DNA from 2 places in the Absiella sp. AM29-15 genome. Region 2 is predicted to be linked to the other one. Evidence: a T-box and tRNA genes for the amino acid it is inferred to sense, from the RefSeq annotation. Region 2 holds a T-box; the other holds one or more tRNA genes.

Region 1 (4,222 bases), on a different contig from region 2:
ATCTTGAAAGTGAAGAAGAATTACCAGACGTACAAAAAGCTATGGAGATTTTGAATTGTGCAGGATTATTACATGATATCGGAAATCCGCCATTTGGACATTTTGGGGAAACTGCAATACGAAACTGGTTTAAAAAAAATCTGAATATCAAACAATTTCATGGCAAGCCATTAACAGAGGTTTTGGATGAACAACAGATATTAGATTTATATAATTTTGAAGGCAATGCGCAAGCATTACGAATAATCACAAAGCTACACAGACTGATAGGACCAAATGGGTTACACTTGACATCTTCGGTAATGGATACAATCATTAAATATCCAGTGAATTCTATTGAAAAAACGCAGGCAGAAAATAATGCAAACAGAACGCTGCTACAAAAGAAAATTGGATACTTCCAAAGTGAAGAAAATCTGTTTAAAAAAATCAAAGAAAATACAGGAACAGGAATAAGCAGAAATCCATTATGTTTTATATTAGAAGCAGCAGATGATTTAGCTTATACATTTGCAGATTTAGAAGATGGATATAATAAAGGAATGTATTCATATGATGATTTATTACAGGTTATACAATCAGCTGAGGATTCATATGGTGCAGAATTATTGATGAAACTTCTAAAAGATGCGAAAGAATTAGAAGATAGTGATGATGATCCATATAAAGCTGCGGTATTTGGATGGCTGACAAAAAAACAATTATTTTGTGTATCTCAGATTACTATGGCATTTATTGAACATTATGAAGAAATCATGACAGGACAATTTACACAAGAATTAATCACAACAGGAAGTCAGGGCGCACTGATTAATAATCTGAAAAAATTCGCATTTGAGCGAATATATAATCATTCTTCCATTCTTCGTATAGAATTGATGGGGAATGAAGTGATTACTTTTTTATTAGATCGTTTTGTGGATGCTTTAATTTCATATGATAGTACTGAAGATATTAGTGAGATACAAATGAAATATATCCAGCTAATGTCTAAAAATTATTTGGATAACTACCATGAAGAATGCAAAAGTGGATTAAGTGATAATCAAAAATTATATCGCAGACTTTTATTGGCTACAGATTTTGTGTGTGGAATGACAGACAGCTATGCAAAACAGTTATATAGAGAATTAAATGGAATGGGATGAATGTGATGATTCATCTCTTTTTATGATAAAGCAAATTAAAAAAATTATATCGTTATAAGAGATTCAGATAATAGATGAATTTATATTAGGATGATATGTATTTTATAAGAAATTATGTTATGATAATACATGAGGTGTATTTAAGGATGAAATTATTGTTGATTGTAGCAAATGATGAATTTATTGATGAAATAACATCTGCGCTGATTCAGGGTGGCTTTACTGCAACAGAAGTTGCAAGCACAGGCGAATTTGTTAGATATGGTGAAACTATTTTATTGCTTGGAGTTGAAGAAAATCAAGTTGAACAAGTGATTGATAAATTGCGTAATGCAAGCCGCCATCATAATAAAGATAAAAATTTACCGTTTTTTGGCAAGGTTTTAATCTATCAAATTGCGTTAGATGAATATGCAAAGATTATTGGAATGGGTGCCAGTTAGTTTTGTAAATCGTCTAAAGGCCTTTTATTAAGGGAGATTTAAGGCTTAAGAAAAAAATAAATAAAAAATTTAAAAAAAAGAAAAAAAGTTGTTGACAGATATAAATGTAGATGGTATTATATTAGGGCACTGAGGCAAGGAAGTGCTAAGAAATAAAGAGTTGGAGGTTTAGCTCAGTTGGGAGAGCGTCTGCCTTACAAGCAGAGGGTCAGCGGTTCAAGTCCGTTAACCTCCACCATGAATTTGCCGACTTAGCTCAATTGGTAGAGCAACTGACTTGTAATCAGTAGGTTGGGGGTTCAATTCCTCTAGTCGGCACCATCTTAATAAAAAATGCTGGGGAGGTAGCGAAGAGGCTAAACGCGGCTGACTGTAACTCAGTTCCTTATGGTTCGGCGGTTCGAATCCGTCCCTCCCCACCATACTTCTTGGGGTATAGCCAAGCGGTAAGGCACCAGACTTTGACTCTGGCATTCCACTGGTTCGAGTCCAGTTACCCCAGCCAATCAATAAACAATAAATGACCCGTTAGCTCAGTTGGTAGAGCATCTGACTTTTAATCAGAGGGTCGGGCGTTCGAATCGCCCACGGGTCACCATTTATTGCGGATGTAGTTCAATGGTAGAACTTCAGCCTTCCAAGCTGACTACGTGAGTTCGATTCTCATCATCCGCTCCATCTATGAAATGTACACCAATCGCAAGATTGGTGTTTTTTTGGCTGAAGTCTGCTATTGGACGGTTCCTGTGGGGGATTTGGTTATATAGATTGATTGGCTGGGGACGAACCTGGAATGCGATCGCTTGGCCTACGAACATTTAAGGTGCATTTTTATTAATATGACATGGTGGGGACAATGTTTTCCGCTGACCATTACGATAATTGCACTTTTTTAACTAGTCATAGGTTTTTTTTGCTATTTTAAAAATTTTTTAGGATTTTCACACCTTTTTTACGTATATATATAATGTAGGGAGTGTGATAATATGTATCTAATGATAAAACTCTCATTAATTGTTAACAATGAGATAGAAAAAGACCTTTTAGATTATGAGAAAAATTTTAAATCAGAAGTAGGAAGAATTCACGACATCTTTTTGAAAGAGCATAAGACATACGAATATCGATATAAGGATATTAGCAATCGGATATCTTACAACTCTAAGCATCTGGTTTTGGCAGAAGCAAAAAATTGGTTTAATGAGAAAGAAGAAGCACCATTTCGATTTTGCTATTCTAGTTATTGGAGTAATTCTTCATATTGGATTAAAGAAAATTTGATTTTAGAGTTAGGGCTGTCGGATAGGAAACGTAAGTTATATGTTCCTTTTTATCAAAATGAGCAACAATTAAAACGATTGAAGATGGGAAAACCAATGAATCTCCAAATTGTACATAGCCATCAGAAATGGTACGCTGTCATTTATTTGCAATTACAAGAAAGACGAATATATTCGAAAAAACAGATGGGAATTGATATCGGAATCAAGGTACCTGCTGTTGTTGCAACGAGTGAGGGCAAAGTTCGCTTTTTTGGTAATGGTCGTGAAATACGTTATCGTCAAAGACAATTACGTGGTCACATCAAAAAGCTGCAAAAAATGAAACAATATAAGAAATTAATCGCTTTTAAGCATAAATTAAGCCATGTATTAACAAATTACGATCATCAAATATCAAGACAAATTGTAGATTTTGCTGTTAAAGAAAATATTGGTGTTATAAAAATGGAAAAATTAACAAGGATCAATCGAAGATTTAATGTTCGTAAATGTGAAAATATATATTTATGGTCATATCGACGTTTACAGGAATTTATTGAATATAAAGCTGAGCTGGAAGGAATAGAAGTACGTTATATAAATCCATATATGACTTCACAAAAATGTCCGAAATGTGGTAAAATCAACCATGCAGATGATCGTGATTATCATTGCTCCTGTGGTTATCATGCCCATCGTGATGTTGTAGGAGCACTTAATATTCTACAAACACTATAATCACAGAAATGTGATTAGCCCATAATATCCTTGTATACAGTTATGGGACGGGAGAAGGCACTCCACATGCGAAATGCACGAAACCTGCCATAGAGTTCGAACCTTAAAAGAGCGTGTTGAAATTTTGGTTTCAGCATGCTTTTATTTTGAGTATTTACAAGTATTTGACGCTAAATTTACAGTATTTGGTGCTGGATTATAATGCAAATTTATATTTCTAATGATATAATGAATGAGTAGTTTATAAGGAGGAATTTTTATGTCAACACCACATAATGCAGCACAACCTGGAGATATTGCCAAAACAGTTTTAATGCCTGGAGATCCTTTGCGTGCGAAATATATCGCAGAAACTTATTTAGAAAATCCAGTCAAGTTTAATACGGTCAGAAATATGTTTGGCTATACAGGAACATATAAAGGACATAAGGTATCTGTAATGGGCTCTGGTATGGGAATGCCTAGTATTGGTATCTATTCTTATGAGTTATATAAATTTTATGATGTTGAAAACATTATACGTATTGGCAGTGCTGGTGCTTATACGGATACTTTAGAATTATATGATTTGGTTTTAGCAGAAAGTGCTTGGAGTGAATCTACATTTGCTTTGGCTCAGGCTGGTAAATCT
Region 2 (4,222 bases):
GATTACAGAATGAGCCGCAAATTCCAAATAAAATATGCTGATTTTTCATTTTATCAATTTCCCCCTGACATAATCGGCAATGATTTTCCCAGCACTTTCTGCACAGAATCTTCCTGGCAGATTTCCTTCTTTTTGATATGGAATACCTAGTTCCTTTGCACATTGCTTATCCACAACATCTGGTGTAGCGATATCAATGATCAAAGGTGCATTTTTCCATGAACGCATCAAGTCTGCATCCATAAGTTTCTCAATGGATGTGTTGATAATGACATCTCCACATTGTTTCCAATGCTTTGTGGTCATAAATGTATCATCTTCTATACAATCCCTGCGAATCACACGCACCTTTACATCCAGACTTTTTAACATACGATAAATCGCTTTCCCGCAATGTCCATAACCGATGATATCAATCTGGATATCATATAAACTTTTCGCAAGCGATGTAATCAAAAGATGCAGGATACCTTCTGCCGTCAATATGGCGTTTTCATCAATCACAGTCGTATCCTTCATATAATAGTATTTTTTCATAGGCAGTGCTGAGATATAAGAAGTTTCCATTCCTGAAAATATAATCATATCTTTTTGAATCTGCCAAAACATGGAAGGTACATGAACCAAAGAATCATACAACTTCATATATCCTTCATCATCAATTCCTTTTACTGGTAAAATAATCGCATCCAGACGGGGCAATGTTAAAAAGTCACTATCCTCATCAATTGCGATGATTTCCATTTCCATATGCAGACTTTTACATACGTAACGCATTCTATCGTCACTGCAAACAACAGCAGTTATCATAACTATCTCTCCTCGTTATATCATATGTAAAAAATAGAAAATGGTCCCTAATTAAAAAGCAGGAATCTTTCGATTCCTACTGTTCAATTACAAAATAATTACGTTTTCCTTTTTTGATCAAGGTATGATTTTCACTGATCGCATTTGCACTGCTTACCACAAATGCAACATCCTGAATCTTTTCACCATTGATCTGGATAGATCCCTGATTGATCCATTCTCTTGCTTCACGTTTACTGCTGGCAATACCTGCCGCAACAAGTGCGTCTGGCAAAGGCATGTTGTCATCTATGGATTTTGCTTCCATACCATGTAACGCATCTTTGATTTCATTTGCTTCTAAATCTTTGATATTGCCTCTGAATAATGCATTCGTGATTTTTAATGCTTTCTGATATTCATCTTCTCCATGTAAGTATGTGACAACTTCTCTAGCAAGTGCTTTTTGTGCTTCACGTTTATGTGGTTCTTTATTTAAACTGTCTTCTAATGCATCAATTTCCTCTTTGCCTAAGAATGTCAGTTTCTTTAAGTAATCGATTACTTTGGCATCTTCAGAATTTACCAGAAACTGATACATTTCATAAGAACTTGTTTTTGATTTATCCAGCCATACAGTACCTGTTTCACTCTTTCCAAATTTTGTACCATCTGCTTTTGTGATCAAAGGCATTGTCATACCATAGCATTCTACATCTGCACCATGTTTTTTACGAATCAATTCCAAACCGCTGGTAATGTTTCCCCACTGATCCTGTCCACCTAACTGTAAAGTACATCCTTTTGCTTCATACAAGTGTAAGAAATCCATTGCTTGAAGAATCATATAAGAGAATTCAGTATAGCTGATACCACTTTCCAGTCTTCTCTTTACTGTTTCTTTATTGATCATGTAATTGATATTGAAGTATTTTCCAATATCACGCAAAAAGTCAATTACACTTAAATCTTTTGTCCAATCTAGGTTATTTACCATTTCAAAGCCAAACAGTTCTTTGATCTGTGCACTTAGACAATCATAGTTGTGTTGTAATACTTCTTTCGTTAACATATTACGTTCCCCAGTTGCCTTTGGATCACCAATAAATCCTGTAGCGCCACCTACCAGCATCAATGGGTGATGTCCATGAGCTGCCAAACGTTTAGCGCATAATAAAGATGAGTAATGTCCAATGTGTAAAGAATCCCCTGTAGGGTCTGTACCTATATAGAATGTCATTCCTCCGGCGTTTAATTTTTCTTCCAAATCAGGACTTGTCACATCATTGATCAGTCCTCTCCATTTCAATTCATCAAATAATTTCATTTCCATGTTCATAATTTCCTTTCTTCCATAAAAAAACGTCCTTGATCCAAGGACGCAATAACTACGTGGTACCACCTTAGTTCGCTTTTACAAGCGCACTTTCATCTCTTAACGTGAGAATACGGCTTTACTTTGCATAAAGCAGCTCCAAGGTGTATTTCACAGTTTCCTGTATGCATTCTCACCAGCCATGCACTCTCTATAACATTTCACTGTGCTCTTTTCTTTTCATAGCCTTTGTATTTAAGTATATGTATTTTATTTCGTTTGTCAATCTTATTTTGTAGATTTACGAGGTGTAAAGATATAGCTTAATTCAATTTCTTTATCCATAACTTCGTTTTCTTCTGTCAGCATCTTTGTCAATAAACGCATGGCGACAGCACCTAAGTCATAATCAGGAATCTTGAATCCTGAAATCTGAGGACGTGCCATTGCATTATATTTACTATCTAAGATACAAACTAATTCCATATCATCAGGAATACTCAAACCAGCTTCTTTTGCTGTATTTAATACAGCCATTGCCTGTGAATCACGATATGTGATGATAACATCATGGTGAATATTTCCACTCATATATTCTTTCAGGAATAAATAAGAAGAGCGGTATTCTTTTGGAATTGCAATATATTTTTCAAACTTCATGCCAGAATCAGCAAACGCTCTTTCCAAACCATCTTTTAACTGTTTGATCATTGCTGGATTCTTACGGTCTTCTACAAGTGCAAGATCTGTCTTTCCTGCTTTGATGCATTTCATTGCATAATCATATACCAGTTTTGCATAATCAACATAAACAGAACCTACTGTATCATCAGACATCTTATTACCAATAACAACGATTGGAATCTGATAGTTTGTCAGCTGTTTCAATTCATCTTTATTCAGTTTATCATTGAAGATCACAACGCCATCCACACGTGATTTGATGATATTTTCAATGATATCATTCATTTCACTAATACCTTCTGTTGTTGTGTGCAGCATAATGTTATATTTATAAATTTTTGCTACATCAATTAAACCATTGATGATTTGTCCAGTATAAAAATAGCTGGCTTCTGGAACGATCAATGCAATGGTTGTAGTCTTCTGTAATGCCAGACCCTGTGCAATTGCATTTGGCTTATAACCTAATTTTTCAATTGCCTCCTGTACCTTTACTCGTGTATCCTCACGTACCACTTCACTTCCGTTAATAACACGAGATACCGTTGCCAATGATACATCTGCTTCTTTTGCGACATCATAAATTGTAATTCTTTTCATAACAGTTATCCCTTCTGACCTTATTCGTCACTATCATCGGTGTCCAGCACCTTTTTTAAGCCATTAAATGCATGTGTTGCCGCTTTTAATGTGCCTTTTTTCAACTTGTTGACATTTCGTTTTACACGTTCGTCATTTTTTACACTTGTAATTGTATCACTGATAGAGTCCATTGCTTTCGATACATGCTCATTCTCCATGATCGTATGAAGCCCATCACTAACACCATCCATTACTTTCTCACCAGCAGATACGACTTTTTCTTTGGCATTTTGTACATCCTCACGTTTCACAAACGCTTCTGTTTTTGTCTTGCCTTTTTCAAGCACATCCGCAGTGTCTTCTTTTAATTTTTTCAACCTTGCACTAATCTCTTCACTATCAACATTCTCAGAAAGCCAATCACGAAAGTCCTGATATAAACGACTCACTTCCTTTTTGGTATCATCCAGAAAGCTTTGATCACCATCTACATCATCTTCCATTTGAATAATGGTATATTTTGCTTCTTTTTCCATAGAATCTACTTCTTTTTCGCAGTCGTTTTCCATCATTCTTCTCCTTCCATATCGCTTCTGACAGCGGTTGTTGTATCTTCTTTTTTACTTTTTTGCAAAGCCCACTCTTTAATGGCGCCAAGATTTTCGATAATCGCCACCAATGCACTGCGCACAGCTGTTTTGCTGGCTTCATGTACAGTATCGATGGTATCGCTTAGCTCATTTAACGTGTTTAATGGTTTTTCGAGGGTTTCCAGTTCCTTATTTGCCGTATCCAGCGTTTTCGTCATACTGATAACTGCCTCATTCGCAGATTTTAAAAGAATGATCAGGT

What was found. A T-box is a leader RNA that pairs with one kind of tRNA and senses whether it is charged. The one in region 2 lies ahead of tyrS (tyrosine--tRNA ligase), so its partner is inferred to be a tRNA-Tyr.
Region 1: it has a tRNA-Tyr gene. The T-box ahead of tyrS (tyrosine--tRNA ligase) is inferred to sense a tRNA for this amino acid. The anticodon was not compared.

Annotation. Positions count from the first base shown of each region.
Region 1 covers NZ_QVFL01000003.1:222,779-227,000, forward strand. Annotated here, with positions in the region: gene DW761_RS04820 (deoxyguanosinetriphosphate triphosphohydrolase) at 1-1,148, shown strand, start outside; gene DW761_RS04825 (cyclic-di-AMP receptor) at 1,295-1,591, shown strand; tRNA gene DW761_RS04830 (tRNA-Val) at 1,754-1,829, shown strand; tRNA gene DW761_RS04835 (tRNA-Thr) at 1,837-1,912, shown strand; tRNA gene DW761_RS04840 (tRNA-Tyr) at 1,930-2,013, shown strand; tRNA gene DW761_RS04845 (tRNA-Gln) at 2,021-2,096, shown strand; tRNA gene DW761_RS04850 (tRNA-Lys) at 2,114-2,189, shown strand; tRNA gene DW761_RS04855 (tRNA-Gly) at 2,196-2,269, shown strand; gene DW761_RS04860 (RNA-guided endonuclease InsQ/TnpB family protein) at 2,578-3,591, shown strand; gene deoD (purine-nucleoside phosphorylase) at 3,851-4,222, shown strand, end outside.
Region 2 covers NZ_QVFL01000016.1:92,865-97,086, reverse strand. Annotated here, with positions in the region: gene DW761_RS15620 (dipicolinate synthase subunit B) at 1-49, opposite strand, end outside; gene DW761_RS15615 (hypothetical protein) at 46-810, opposite strand; gene tyrS (tyrosine--tRNA ligase) at 887-2,116, opposite strand; T-box leader at 2,162-2,357, opposite strand; gene DW761_RS15605 (LacI family DNA-binding transcriptional regulator) at 2,393-3,388, opposite strand; gene DW761_RS15600 (hypothetical protein) at 3,409-3,939, opposite strand; gene DW761_RS15595 (histidine kinase) at 3,939-4,222, opposite strand, start outside.